2 regions of the Shinella sp. HY16 genome follow, and region 1 is predicted to be linked to the other one. Evidence: riboswitches for the same ligand, from Rfam matches in the RefSeq annotation. Region 1 holds a riboswitch; the other holds the start of a gene.
The links. A riboswitch is a leader RNA that binds a small molecule or an ion and turns the genes downstream of it on or off. The one in region 1 is predicted to bind thiamine pyrophosphate.
Positions count from the first base shown of each region.

Region 2: another riboswitch for thiamine pyrophosphate. It lies ahead of thiC (phosphomethylpyrimidine synthase ThiC); the one in region 1 lies ahead of thiD (bifunctional hydroxymethylpyrimidine kinase/phosphomethylpyrimidine kinase).

Region 1 covers NZ_JAHYXL010000001.1:4,071,510-4,078,540, forward strand. The annotation lists gene K0P03_RS19975 (LysE family translocator) at 1-531, opposite strand, end outside; gene K0P03_RS19980 (LysE family translocator) at 738-1,370, shown strand; gene K0P03_RS35605 (hypothetical protein) at 1,502-1,942, shown strand; partial or broken gene K0P03_RS35610 (GNAT family N-acetyltransferase) at 1,916-2,257, opposite strand; gene dut (dUTP diphosphatase) at 2,262-2,735, opposite strand; gene K0P03_RS19995 (peptide chain release factor 3) at 2,829-4,409, shown strand; TPP riboswitch at 4,545-4,641, shown strand; gene thiD (bifunctional hydroxymethylpyrimidine kinase/phosphomethylpyrimidine kinase) at 4,683-5,486, shown strand; gene K0P03_RS20005 (LysE family translocator) at 5,513-6,130, opposite strand; gene K0P03_RS20010 (AraC family transcriptional regulator) at 6,216-7,010, opposite strand; gene K0P03_RS20015 (GFA family protein) at 7,014-7,031, opposite strand, start outside.
Region 2 covers NZ_JAHYXL010000001.1:3,179,346-3,186,376, reverse strand. The annotation lists gene tsaA (tRNA (N6-threonylcarbamoyladenosine(37)-N6)-methyltransferase TrmO) at 1-285, shown strand, start outside; gene K0P03_RS15740 (TOBE domain-containing protein) at 341-550, opposite strand; gene K0P03_RS15735 (amidohydrolase family protein) at 715-1,560, shown strand; gene K0P03_RS15730 (thiamine phosphate synthase) at 1,563-2,198, opposite strand; gene K0P03_RS15725 (thiazole synthase) at 2,195-2,968, opposite strand; gene thiS (sulfur carrier protein ThiS) at 2,970-3,167, opposite strand; gene thiO (glycine oxidase ThiO) at 3,164-4,144, opposite strand; gene thiC (phosphomethylpyrimidine synthase ThiC) at 4,147-5,970, opposite strand; TPP riboswitch at 6,064-6,180, opposite strand; gene K0P03_RS15705 (Bax inhibitor-1/YccA family protein) at 6,315-7,031, opposite strand.

The DNA.
Region 1 (7,031 bases):
CTTCAGGAGAAGCCTCGCGCGCGAGGCAAGGGCGATATAGGGCACCAGCACGACGAGCAGCACCACGAAGGTCGCGGCAAGCAGCATGCCGTAGTCTTCGAGGCCGATCGCCTCGAGATCGATCAGCGTCGGCACCAGCGCGACATAGAAGAGCATGGTCTTCGGGTTGCCGAGCGTCACGAAGAGACCCGAGAGGAACGACATCGTCATGCTGCTCGAGGTCCGCGCCTCGATATCCTGCGGGATGAGGCCGCTCGTCCAGAGCTTCCAGGCGATATAGCCGAGATAGAGCGCGCCTGCGATCTTGATCAGCATGAAGGTCGTGGTGAAGGTCTGGGCGATGAAGGCAAGGCCCAGGATGACCGCCGTCAGATAGATCATGTCGCCGAGGATGAGGCCGAGCCCCATGAAGAAAGTGGGCCGGAACCCCGAGCCGAGCGCCCGCGCGACGATCGCCGTGATGCCGGGACCGGGAATGATGGCAGCGATGAACAAGGCGCCACAATAAGCAAGCAGGACAGCGACGGTCATGACGGAACTCCGAAGGATCCTGTTCTTCTAGCGCACTTCCAGCCCGGGAGCGAAGCGGTTTTGCAGCGCTCTAGACGGAACGGAAAACCGGACTTTGGAAAACTGCGCTGCACACCTTTCACGCCTCCATGGCGTCTGGGGAGATGGGCACTTGCTGCAGGCTGGAAACGCGCGATATGTCTTGTTCCCGCCATGGAGGATCGTGGATGCCCGACGTCACCAGCCTTGCCGCCTTCGCCCTCATCGCGCTCGGCATGGTGCTGACGCCGGGCCCGAACATGATCTATCTCATCTCCCGCTCGATCTGTCAGGGGCCGGCAGCCGGTCTCGTCTCGCTTGGCGGCGTGGCGCTCGGTTTCGTGTTCTACCTCATCTCCGCAGCCCTTGGCATCACCGCGCTTCTGATGGCGGTGCCCTATGCCTATGATGCGCTGCGGTTTGCCGGCGCGCTCTATCTGGCCTGGCTTGCCTGGCAAGCGCTACGTCCTGGCGGGCGCTCTGCCTTCGAGGTGAAGGCACTGCCGCGAGACAGCAACCGCAAGCTTTTTCTCATGGGCCTTTTGACAAACCTGCTGAACCCGAAGGTCGCGGTGCTCTATCTCTCGCTGCTGCCGCAGTTCATCGACCCGGCGAAGGGCGATGTCTTCCTGCAGGCACTGGTCCTCGGCGGCACGCAGGTCGCCATCAGCATCAGCGTCAATGCACTGATCGCTGTTTCCGCCGGCTCCGTTGCTGCCCTTTTCACGACTCGTCCGCGCTGGATGCTGGTGCAGCGCTGGCTCATGGGCACCGTGCTCGCGGGGTTTGCGCTGCGCATGGCGATGGATGCGCGCCGCTGATCAGAACTCGGCCATCGGCGGCAGCGCGAAAGGTTGCTCCGGCGAAAGCCCATCCGACCCGCGCAGCATGAGCACCATGTCGTTTCGTCCGGTAGACCCGCGCCCGCCCAGTCCAGATGATCGGGTGCAAAGTGCACGGTGACACGGGCAGGTGCGGTGTGCAGGCTCGCCAGGATGTCCGCAAGGCTCGGAATGCGCGCGCCGACGACATCGAGGAGATCGACGCCGCCATCCTCGCTCATCTGCCAGGCGATCGCGGTATTGGTCTCTTCCATCAGGTCGAGTCTGAGGTCTGGCATCAGCGCGGCATTGAAGAGGAACATCTCCTTCTGCCGCAGCGGCGCAAAGTGATCGGATACCGGTCGGCGTCCCTCAAGCAGGCGGCCGAGCAGCGTGAAATCGGCCTCGCTGCCGATATCGAGCCGTCGAAGCGGCCCGGCCCGGCCGCCTGTCGGCGCCGGTCCTTCGAAACGATGCTGCGCCAGCACGCGAAAGCCATGGCGGCGGTAGAGATCCGGCGTATCGGTCAGAAGCACGACGGCCTCGAACCCTTCCGCATCGCAGTGCCGTAGCGCCGCTTCCATGACGTCGCGGTAGAGCCCCTTTCCACGGTATTCCGGCCGCACGGCGCCCGATTGCAGGCCCGCGGCGCGCACGAAGGTGCCGTTGACGACAAGCGGCAGGGAAAAGGCACTGATATTTGCGATGCAGCGGCCTTCACCGTCGAACCAGGCAAAGGGGATACTGGTCGGGTCCGGTCCGCCGAGCCGGTCCATGACCGTCACATCGATGTCGAAGACATCCTCAAGTAGACCGGCGAGCGCCCGCCAGGCGGCGCTGTCGCCGAAATAGTCCGAACGGAAGGAAAGGTCTTCGCGGTGGGGCATCGACCTAGCGTACGCCAGTGGAGCCGAAACCGCCGGCTCCGCGTGTCGTCTCGCTCGCCGTCTCCGCCTCGCGCACGGCGACCTGCGTGACCGGGGCGATCACCATCTGCGCGATGCGCATGCCGCGCTCGATGACGAAAGGCTCATCGCCGAGATTGACGAGCAGCACCTTCACCTCGCCGCGATAGTCGCTGTCGATGGTGCCGGGCGTGTTGAGGCAGGTGACGCCGTTCTTGAAGGCAAGGCCGGAGCGGGGGCGGACTTGCCCCTCGTAACCGGACGGGATTTCGAAGACGAAGCCGGTCGGCACCAGGGTGCGCTTGCCGGGCAGCAGTGTCAGCGATTGATCTTCTGCCACGGCGGCACGCAGGTCCATGCCGGCGGCGCCGCCGGTCTCGTAGGCGGGAAGTTCTATGCCCGCGCCATGCGGCAGGCGGAGAAGGCTGAGCATGGGCTGGGTGGAGGCGTGTGCGTTCATCCGCCCATAAGCCGGCCGCAGTCCCACCCCGTCAATTGCATCTTCCCGGCGGAGCCTGTAAAGACCGCGGCAACTCACAGGATATTGCAGAAAATGGCCGAAACCCTTGCAGAGGCGGTCTCCCGCCGCCGCACCTTTGCGATCATCGCGCACCCGGATGCCGGTAAGACCACCCTCACGGAAAAGCTCCTGCTTTTCGGCGGTGCCATCCAGCTCGCCGGCGAAGTGAAGGCGAAGAAGGACCGCATCCAGACCCGTTCGGACTGGATGAAGATCGAGCGTGAACGCGGCATCTCCGTCGTCACCTCGGTGATGACCTTCGAATATGACGGCAACGTCTTCAACATTCTCGATACGCCCGGCCACGAGGACTTCGCCGACGACACCTACCGCACGCTGACGGCGGTGGATGCTGCGGTCATGGTCATCGACGCCGCCAAGGGCATCGAGCCGCGCACGCTGAAGCTGTTCGAGGTCTGCCGCCTGCGCGACATCCCGATCATCACCTTCGTCAACAAGATGGACCGCGAGAGCCGCGACCCCTTCGAAATCCTCGATGAGGTGGAAGAGAAGCTGGCGCTCGACACCGCGCCCATCACCTGGCCGGTCGGCCGCTCGAAGACCTTTTGCGGCTCCTATCACCTGGCCGAGCGCACCTTCCGCGGCTCGGACACGCAAGTGCAGCCGACGAAGATCGACGACCCGGCCGTCGTGGCGAAGAACCTGCCGGAAAACGAGCGGGCCGCCTTCACCGAAGAGCTTGAACTCGCCCGCGAGGCCTGCCGGCCCTACGATCAGGAGGCCTTCCTTGAGGGGCACATGACGCCGGTCTTCTTCGGCTCGGCGCTGCGGAATTTCGGCGTGCGAGACCTCATCAACGCACTCGGCGCCTTCGCGCCGCCGCCGCGCGATCAGGTGGCGGATGTGCGCAAGGTCCACGCCTCGGAAGACAAGATGACGGCCTTCGTCTTCAAGATCCAGGCGAACATGGACCCGAACCATCGCGACCGCATCGCCTTTGCCCGCGTCTGCTCCGGCATGCTGGAGCGTGGCATGAAGGTGCGCCTTGCCCGCACGGGCAAGACGATCGGCCTTTCCGCCCCGCAGTTCTTCTTCGCCTCGCAGCGCCAGCTGGCCGATACGGCCTATGCCGGCGACGTGGTGGGTATTCCCAACCATGGCACGCTCCGTATCGGCGACACGCTGACGGAAGGCGAGGCGCTGGTCTTCGAAGGCGTGCCGAACTTCGCGCCGGAAATTCTGCGTCGCGTGCGGCTGGAAGACGCGATGAAAGCCAAGAAGCTGAAGGAGGCGCTCCAGCAGATGGCGGAGGAGGGCGTCGTGCAGCTCTTCTCGCCGGAAGACGGCTCGCCCGCCATCGTCGGCGTCGTCGGTGCGCTGCAGCTCGACGTGTTGAAGGAGCGGCTTTCGGCGGAATATGGCCTGCCGGTCTCCTTCGAAATGTCACGCTTTTCCGTCTGCCGCTGGATTTCCTCGGACAGCGCAGCGGAGCTGGACAAGTTCGTCACCCAGCGCCGCGGCGATATCGCCCGCGACCTTGACGGCGACCCGGTCTTCCTGGCGCAGGATGCCTTCTCGCTGCGCTACGAGGCAGAGCGGTATCCGGCAATCAAGATGGTTGCCATCAAGGAATACCACGTCACAAAGGCCTGATTGGGCGGGTTACCTGCCTGCGAATCCATCGGCCGCCTTCTCCCTGCGGACAGGGAGAAGGATGCATGGCGCCGGGGGCAAACGCTCCTGTACGCCACTTTCGGCGTGACAGGCGCCGCGTCATTTGCGAAAACTCGTTTAAGACAGGGGCGTCCGCCGGAAGGCGGGCTGAGAAGCACCCTTTGAACCTGAACCGGATCATGCCGGCGGAGGGAGTCGAACGGGTGCCGCATCGCAGCCACCCCGAGGCCACCCCTGCCGAAAGGAGGCGAGATGGCCGACACAATCGCAAACATTCTCTCGATCGCGGGCTCCGACCCCTCGGGCGGCGCGGGCATACAGGCGGATCTCAAGACGTTTGCCGCGCGCGGTGCTTACGGTATGGCGGCCCTGACGGCCCTGACGGCGCAGAATACGCAAGGCGTTTCCGGCGTGCATCTGGTGCCGCCCGGCTTCGTGGCGGCGCAGATCGCCGCGGTTTTCGCCGATATCCGGGTGGATGCGGTGAAGATCGGCATGATCGCCTCGGCAGAGATCGCCGAAGCCGTGGCCGCTGCCCTCTCGCCGCATCGTGATGTGCCCATCGTGCTCGACCCGGTCATGGTCGCCAAGGGCGGGGCTTCGCTCCTGGCGCAGGAGGCCGTCGCCGCACTGACGCGCCAGCTGCTGCCGCGCGCAAGCGTGCTGACGCCGAATCTGCCGGAGGCGGCTGCCCTCCTGGGCGAGGCGGAGGCCGTGGACCGGGCTGGTATGGAGGACCAGGCAAGGCGGCTGCTTGGCTTCGGGCCGAAGGCGGTGCTGCTGAAGGGCGGTCATCTGCCGGGCAGCGAGAGCCCCGACGTGCTCGCGACGCCAGACCGGCTGCACTGGTTCGAGGGTGTGCGGGTGCTGACACGCAACACGCATGGCACCGGTTGTTCCCTGTCGAGCGCAATCGCAGCCGAACTCGGCAAGGGACTGGCGCTCCCCGATGCCGTGGCGGCGGCCAAGCGCTTCATCGCCGGTGCCGTGCGCATGTCGGATGCGCTGACCGTCGGCTCCGGCCACGGCCCGCTGCATCATTTTCACGCTCTTTAGGACCGGTCGGCAGCCCGCTCAGGCCGTTACCGGTCGGCGAGTGCAAGCCTGAGGCCCATGAGGCCGAGGGCGGCGGCGAAGCTGCGCTGCATCCAGACGATGACCGCCGGCCGGCTCAGCACCTGCCGGCGCAGGCCGGCGGCAAGCGCTCCATAGCCGACGAAGACAAGGAAGGTGAGCGCCATGAAGATGCCGCCGAGGAAGAGCATCTGTCCGGTGGCATCGCCGGAAGTGCCCGCCGGGATGAACTGCGGCAGGAAGGCGAGAAAGAACAGCGAGAGCTTCGGATTGAAGATGTTGGTGAAGATGCCCTTGCGCACGATCCTTGCCGCGCCGCCGACCGGTGCCTGCTCCGGCCCGACATCCAGCGCATTGCTGTCCTTCAGCAGGCTCCAGGCGATGAACAGGAGATAGGCGACGCCGATATAGCGCAGCACCTCGAAGGCGAGCGCACTGGCATGCAGCACGGCGGCGAGGCCAACGACGCTGGCGAGGATATGCGGGATGATGCCGAGCGTGCAGCCGAAGGCGGCCAGAACAGCAGCGCGGAACCCGCCGCTGATGCCGAGCGCCAGCGTATAGATCACGCCGGTGCCGGGCAAAAGGATGACGACGAGCGAGGTAATGAGGAATTCGGAAGTCATGTCTGGTTCCATGCGGCTTGAAAGACGGCAGGGAATACCGGAAGGGCGGCGCGGGTCTTGAACGAAATTGCGGGATGCAGGCCGTTCAGGCGCGGGCGGCGAGATAGGTGCCAGGTGTGTAGCCGTAGCGGCGGGTGAAATTGCGCGTCATGTGGCTCTGGTCGGCAAAGCCGGCCGCAATCGCTGCCTCGGCGAGCGGCGTGCCGGAAGCAATCAGCCGCCGGGCAAGCTCGGTGCGGCGCTGGAGCAGGTAGGCATGCGGTGTCAGGCCGGTGAGGCGGGCAAAATCGCGCACCAGCCGGAAGCGGCCGAGCCCACACTCGCTGGCAAGGTTTTCCAGCGTCACGGCCGAGGCCGGATCGCCGTCGAGCCGGTCACGGGCACGGCCGATCGCCGCGGGACCGTCCTGCCGCGGCGCCTGTTCGCGCAGCACGGCGGCAAGCAGCAGGAGAAGCTGTTCTTCGCGGTCGAGCGCGCCGGCGCTTGCGTCGAGAAGCAGGGTGAGCAGCCTCGAAACCAGGCCCGCAATGCGCCCGTCCTCCAGCACCGGCGCGTAGAATTCCTCGCGCGGTCGCCCTTCGAAAATATCCTCGGCGGCCGCTTGGACGAGCGCGGGCTGCAGGTAGAGCATGTGCCAGGCACGCGCGGCGCCGCCGATTGGCGCGCCGTCATGCACCTCGCCGGGATTGACGGTAATCGTGTTGCCGGCCGCTGCCTCCACCAGCCCGCGCCCGCTCGCCGATTTCTGCGCGCCGCGTTCGATGAGGCCGATGCCGTAGGTCTCGTGCGTATGGCGCGCGAAGGTATGCCGGCTGTCGGCAAAGACCGCCTCGATACCGTCGAGGCCCGTTCGCACGATCTGGAAACGCTCCGTCGCCATGGTTCAATCCGTCGCGACGCC
Region 2 (7,031 bases), 890 kb from region 1:
CAGTCGCGCCGCGACCTCGTGTTGCAGAGCCCCGCTTCGAACGGCGAAGTGCATGGCACCTTCTCGCTGCGCTCGCCTGTCCGGCCCAATCCGATCGGCACGTCGATCGTCGTGCTGGAGAAGATCGAAGGCAGCCGGCTCTTCGTGCGCGGTCTCGACTGCCTCGATGGCACGCCGCTGATCGACCTGAAGCCGGATCGCAGCCTGTTCAAACCGATTGCGCCGCCCCAGAAGGGCGATTTTGCGACCGAGCCCGTGTCTATGTGCGCGAAGATCGGCGATTAACGGAATTCTCATAAGGCGCGATTTGGTTTTGCGCCCGGAACCATGCCGAAACACACTAGTCGTCGATCGCCACCATCACGTCCGATGCCTTGATCAGCGCATAGGCCTCATGGCCGGCAGCAAGGCCGAGTTCGTTCACCGCATCATTGGTGATGGCGGCGGTGATGATCGAGCCGCCGACATCGATGCGGACATGAGCCGTTGTCGCGCCGAGGACGACTTCGACGATCTTGCCCTTGAGGCGGTTGCGCGCGCTGACCTTCATGCGGTTCCTCCTGTTGCTGGAAGGGAGGTAGGAGAACCGGGCCGGATTGGTAGTCCTCGCGGTGCTTTTTTGCTGGATGGAATGGGCTGCTATAGGCGTATAAATTCGTATTTGAATAGAGAATTCTTCTATGGCAGTGTTCGCCCTGCTTGGAGGAGGCCGGCATGATCGTCGATACGCACCTGCATCTCATCTATCGGGACCGGCTGTCCTATCCCTGGCTTGCCGGCGCGCCGTCGCTCGATGCCGATTTCACGCAGGAGATTTATGCGCGGGAGGCGTGCCGCCTCGGTATCGTCGCGGCGCTGCATATGGAAGTGGACGTCGCGGAGGGTGATATCGCGCGCGAGACGGCCATGGTTGAAGGGCTTGCGGGGGAGGCGGGCAGCCTTCTCGTCGGTGCCATCGCCGCTTGCCGGCCGGAATCGCCGGATTTCCCAACCTATCTCGAGACGGTCCTTGCCAATCCCTTCGTTCGCGGTTTCCGTCGCGTGCTGCATGTCGTGCCGGATGATATCTCCGAAGGCACTCTCTTCCGCGAAAACATAGGACGGCTGGCGGGCACCGGCCTCAGTTTCGACCTTTGCGTTCTGCCGCACCAGATCGAGAAGGCGATTGCGCTCGCCGACCTTGCCCCCGATGTTTCCTTCGTGCTCGACCATTGCGGCGTACCCGACATCAAGAGTGGCGGCTTCGATACCTGGAAGGGGCCGGTCGCAGAGATCGCGCGCCGGCCGAATGTCACGGTAAAGCTGTCCGGCATCCCCGCCTATGGTGGGGAAGACTGGACCCTGGAGGACCTGAAACCCTATTTCGCCCATGTGGCGGAAAGCTTCGGCTTCCAGCGCATGGTTTGGGGCAGTGACTGGCCGGTCTGCACGCTCGGCGGTGGGCTTTCCACCTGGATCGGCGCGACGCAGGCGCTGCTGTCCGGCGTCAGTCTGGAAGACAAGTGCCGCGTGCTCTCGGAAAATGCCCGGCGGCTCTGGAAAATTGCGCCGGGAGCCTGACGTCAGGCGGTACCGCCCTTCTGCAAGCTCCGTTCACGCCAGCGCGCCGTGCGCGCGATCCATTCGCGTGTGCGCGCCTCCGGATCTGCGCTCAGCGTGATGTCGGTCACCACCGCGGCACTGTCGGCGCCGTTTTTGAAGACGGCTTCCAGGCGATCCGGGTTGAGGCCGCCGATCGCGACGAGGGGAACGGGCGCGATGCGCGCCTTCCAGTCGCTGAGCCGCTCGACACCCTGCGGCGCCCATTTCATCTTCTTGAGGATCGTCGGCCAGACCGGGCCGAGCGCGATGTAGTCAGGCCTTTCCGCGAGGGCGATGTCGAGCTCTGCTTCGTCATGGGTGGAAAGGCCGAGCTTCATGCCGGCCGCACGAATGGCGCTGACATCGGCGGTCGCCAGATCCTCCTGACCGAGATGCACGTAGTCGCAGCCCTCCTCGATGGCGATCTGCCAATAATCGTTGACGATGAGCTGGCAACCATGCTTCGCGCAGGTGGCTTTCGCCCGGCGGATTTCGTCGCGCAGCTGATGGTCCGGGGTGTTCTTCATGCGCAGCTGCACGAGTTTCACGCCGATGGGCACCAGCCGGTCGATCCAGTCGGCACTGTCGACGATGAGGTAGAAGGGATCGAGTGTCATGAGAAGACCGCCTTTCCGATGACGGGGGTGGAGGGGACGGCCATGTCGCGCGGCTCCAGCGGTACGGCGGCGTGGGCAAGGCGGCCGGCATCGATGGCGAGCGCGAAGGCTTCGGCCATCGCAGCCGGATCGCCGGCGCCGGCGACGGCGGTGTTGAGCAGCACGGCGTCATAGCCGAATTCCATGACGCCGGCGGCGTGCGAGGGGCGGCCGATGCCGGCATCGACAATCAGTGGCACATCAGGGAAATGCGCCCGGAAAGTGCGCAGCGCCATCGGGTTGACCGGCCCCATGGCCGAGCCAATCGGCGCGCACCAGGGCATCAGCACGCGGCAGCCGGCCTCGATCAGCTTTTCTGCGACGACGAGGTCGTCCGTCGTATAGGGGAAGACTTGAAAACCTTCGCCCGTCAGGATGCGTGCGGCTTCCACGAGGCCGAAGACATCGGGCTGCAGCGTGTCGTGATGGCCGATTACTTCGAGCTTGATCCAGTCCGTGCGGAAGACCTCGCGCGCCATCTTCGCCGTCAGCACGGCCTCCTGCACGCTGTGGCAGCCGGCGGTGTTGGGCAGGACATGCACACCGAGCGCATGGATCAGCTCGAAGAATGCGCCGCCCGCCTTGCCGCCGGCAGTTTCCCGCCGCAGCGACACGGTAACGATCTCCGCTTTCGCGCGCCGCACGGCCTCGGCGAGGATTGCGGGGGAGGGATAGCGCGCGGTTCCGAGCAGCAGGCGGGATTGAACCTCGATGTCGTAGAGTTTCAGCATGTCAGCCTCCCTGCATGGGCGAGAGGATTTCGATGCGGTCGCGTGTGCCGAGCGTGAAGTCGGCGCGATCCTCGCGGTGCACCAGCTCGCCGTTGACGGCCGTCGCCAGCCACTCGCCCTCGTAATCGAGGGCGGAGAGAAGATCGGCGAGCGTGGTTGCCGCGATCTCCTGTTCCTCGCCGTTGATGATGAGGGTCATGATGCCCTCCTTTCCGATGGGGCCTGTTCTGCAAGAAGTCGCCGCGCGACCTCCGCCGCCATTGCGGGAGCCAGCAGGAAGCCGTGGCGATAAAGGCCGTTCACATGGAGCGTGCCGTCGTGTTCGCTCACGCGCGGCAGGTTGTCGGGAAAGGCCGGGCGGATGCCTGCGCCGGTATCCGTAAGCCGTGCCTCACCGAAAGCCGGGTGCAGCGTGTAGGCGGCGTTCAGCAGTTCCATGAGCGAGCGGGCGGTGATGCCGCCGTCGTCGGCGCTCTCGATCATGGTCGCGCCCACCATGAAGCGGTTCCTTCCGCGTGGCACGATGTAGATCGGGTGGCGCGGATGCAGCAGGCGGACGGGGCGGGAGAGGTTGATTTCCGGGGTTTCCACATAGAGCATTTCGCCGCGCACGCCCCGAAGGCCCGGCAGCTGGCCGATCCGGGCTGCACCGGTGCAGTCGATCACGCGGTCGTAGCGATCGGCATCCGGGTTGGCGCAGAACAGGAAGCGCATGCGTGCCTCCTCGAGCCCGGCGGTGAGCGCCGAAAGCGCCCGCTGCGGGTCGAGATGGGCTTCCTGCCGAAAGAACAGGGCCTTGGGGAAGCGACCGGCGAGATCCGGCTCCAGCTCGGCAATGGCCGCGCCGTCGAGCCATTCCCAGCCGCTTGTGCGGCGGGCGAAGCGGTCGAGCTCCGCGGCATCGCGGCCGGCGGCAACGACCAGCGTTCCCCGGCGCTTGACATGACCGGGCACGGCCGCTTCCCACCAGTCTGCGGCCGAGCGGCCGAGCGCCAGAACGGGCTCTTCCGCGCTTTCCCGCTCGCACCAGGGGGCCAGCATGCCGCCGGCGAAGCCGGAGGCACCAAGGCCGACCTTTTCGGCGCGTTCGGTGATGGTGACGTCGAAGCCGTGGCGATAGAGCTGCCAGGCGACGGTGAGGCCGGCAACGCCGGCCCCCTTGACGAGGACGCGCATGGTCATTCTCCGGCGGGGGCTTCGGCAAGCGGCATGTAGAGGTCGCCGCCGTCGCGATACTTCGCGGCCATGGCCTCCAGCCCCTCCTTCTGGGCCTCGGCACGGATATCGTGCGAGATGCGCATGGAGCAGAATTTTGGGCCGCACATGGAGCAGAAATGCGCCACCTTGTGTGCCTCCTTCGGCAGCGTCTCGTCGTGGAAGGCGCGGGCGGTTTCCGGGTCGAGCGAGAGGTTGAACTGGTCCTCCCAACGGAACTCGAAACGGGCACGCGACAGCGCGTCGTCGCGGATCTTCGCCGCTGGATGGCCCTTGGCGAGATCGGCGGCGTGGGCGGCGATCTTGTAGGTGATGACGCCGACCTTCACGTCGTCGCGGTCCGGTAGGCCGAGATGTTCCTTCGGCGTGACGTAGCAGAGCATGGCGGTGCCGAACCAGCCGATCATTGCCGCACCGATGCCCGAGGTGATGTGGTCGTAGCCGGGGGCGATGTCGGTCGTCAGCGGCCCGAGCGTGTAGAAGGGCGCCTCGCCACAGACCTTCAGTTGCTTGTCCATGTTCTCCTTGATCTTGTGCATCGGCACATGGCCGGGGCCTTCGATCATGACCTGGCAGTCCTTTGCCCAGGCGATCTGCGTCAGCTCGCCGAGCGTTTCGAGTTCGGCGAACTGCGCGGCGTCGTTGGCGTCAGCGATCGAGCCGGGGCGCAGGCCGTCACCGAGCGAGAAGGAGACGTCATAGGCGCGGCAGATGTCGCAGATTTCCTCGAAATGTTCGTACAGGAAGCTTTCCCGGTGGTGATGAAGACACCACTTGGCCATGATCGAGCCGCCACGCGAGACGATGCCGGTGACGCGGTTGACGGTGAGCGGAATATAGGCGAGCCGCACGCCGGCATGGATGGTGAAATAATCGACGCCCTGTTCGGCCTGCTCGATCAGTGTGTCGCGGAAAACCTCCCAGGTGAGGTCCTCGGCAATGCCGTTGACCTTTTCCAGCGCCTGGTAGAGCGGCACGGTGCCGATCGGGACCGGTGAATTGCGGATGATCCATTCGCGGATGTTGTGGATGTTTCGGCCGGTGGAGAGGTCCATGACCGTATCGCCGCCCCAGCGGATCGCCCAGACCATCTTCTCGACCTCTTCCGCCATGGAGGAGGTGACGGCGGAATTGCCGATGTTGGCGTTGATCTTCACCAGGAAATTCCGGCCGATGATCATCGGCTCGGCTTCTGGATGGTTGATGTTGGCGGGAATGATCGCCCGGCCGCTTGCGACTTCCTGGCGGACGAATTCCGGCGTGACGAAGTCGGGGATGTGGGCGCCGAAACTCTCGCCGTCGCGGATGAGCGCCTCTTTCGCGGCCTTGCGGCCGAGGTTTTCGCGGATGGCGATGAATTCCATCTCGGGCGTAACGATGCCGGCGCGCGCATAGGCGAGCTGGGTGACGGCCTTGCCGTCCTTCGCCCGGCGCGGACGGTTGCGAATGGGGAATTCCGGTGTCAGCCGCTCCCCGGTGGCAAAGCCGTTGTCCTCCGGACGGATGTGGCGGCCGTCATAGTCCTCGGTATCCCCGCGTGCGGCGACCCAGGCCTCGCGAAGCCGCGGCAGGCCGCTTTCGATCGAGACGACATGGGTGGGGTCGGTATAGGGGCCGGAGGCGTCGTAGACGATGACTGGCGGTTCGCCCGAGGTCGGGTGCAGGGCGATCTCGCGCATCGGCACGCGGATCTGCGGGTGCTGCTCGCCGGCGATGTGGATCTTTCGCGAGGCGGGCGGGGCGCCTGTCGTGACGGTGGGAGTGAGCTTCTGGGCGGCAATATTCATTCGTGAGGCTCCAAGTTTGCGATTGGAGACCCAGTCCTAGAGCCGGAATGATGGAAGGACGCGTAGGCGGAATCCGGGTTGCGGATTTCGGGTTCTACAGCGCTTGCACCGTCCCTACGCCAGTATGAACTGGATCAGGTTCAACGGGTCACTGCGCTGCGAATGCCAGCAGTATCTCAGCCCCTTGTCGGGACCCCCCTGGTGAATGCTCTAAGCAAAGACGCTGCCGGCTGATTTGTCAACCGGGTAAAATTCGTAAGAAATTACTTACGTATATTGCGGTGCGAGAAGCAAAAAACGGCGGGGTTTTGCCCCGCCGTTTCCTCTTGAATCATTTGCGAAAACTACTCGCGCTCGCCAGTGAAATTCAGCAGAAGCTGGAAGATGTTGACGAAGTTCAGGTACAGCGAAAGCGCACCGAACACGGCCATCTTCTGCTGCGATTCCTGGTCGATGTTTTCAGCATACTGCTGCTTGATGTTCTGCGTGTCCCAGGCGGTGAGGCCGACGAAGACGACGATGCCGATCACTGAAATTGCGAACTGCAGCGCGCTCGAACCGAGGAAGATGTTGACGACCGAGGCGATCACGACGCCGATAAGGCCCATGATCAGGAACGAGCCGAACTTCGCGAGGTCACGCTTCGTCACGTAGCCATAGAGGCTCGTCGCGCCGAACATCGAGGCGGCGATGAAGAAGGTGCGGGCGATGCTCGTGCCGGTGAAGACGAGGAACACCGAGGCGAGCGACAGGCCCATGACGGCGCAGAAAGCCCAGAAGGTCATCTGCGCGGTGCTGGCCGACATCGTCTGGATCTTGAACGAGAAAAAGAAGACGAAGGCGAGCGGCGCCAGCATCACCACCCACTTCAGCGGTGAGGAGAAGATCGGCACGTAGAGGGCCGGCGTCGAGCCGACGATGAAGGCGATGAGGCCGGTGATCACAAGGCCGGCGCCCATGTAGTTGTAGACGCGCAGCATGTGCTGGCGCAGGCCCTCGTCGAAGAGGGCGGCCGACTGCGCCTGCGCGCCGTAGCCAAATCGCTGTTGTACGGGATCCAT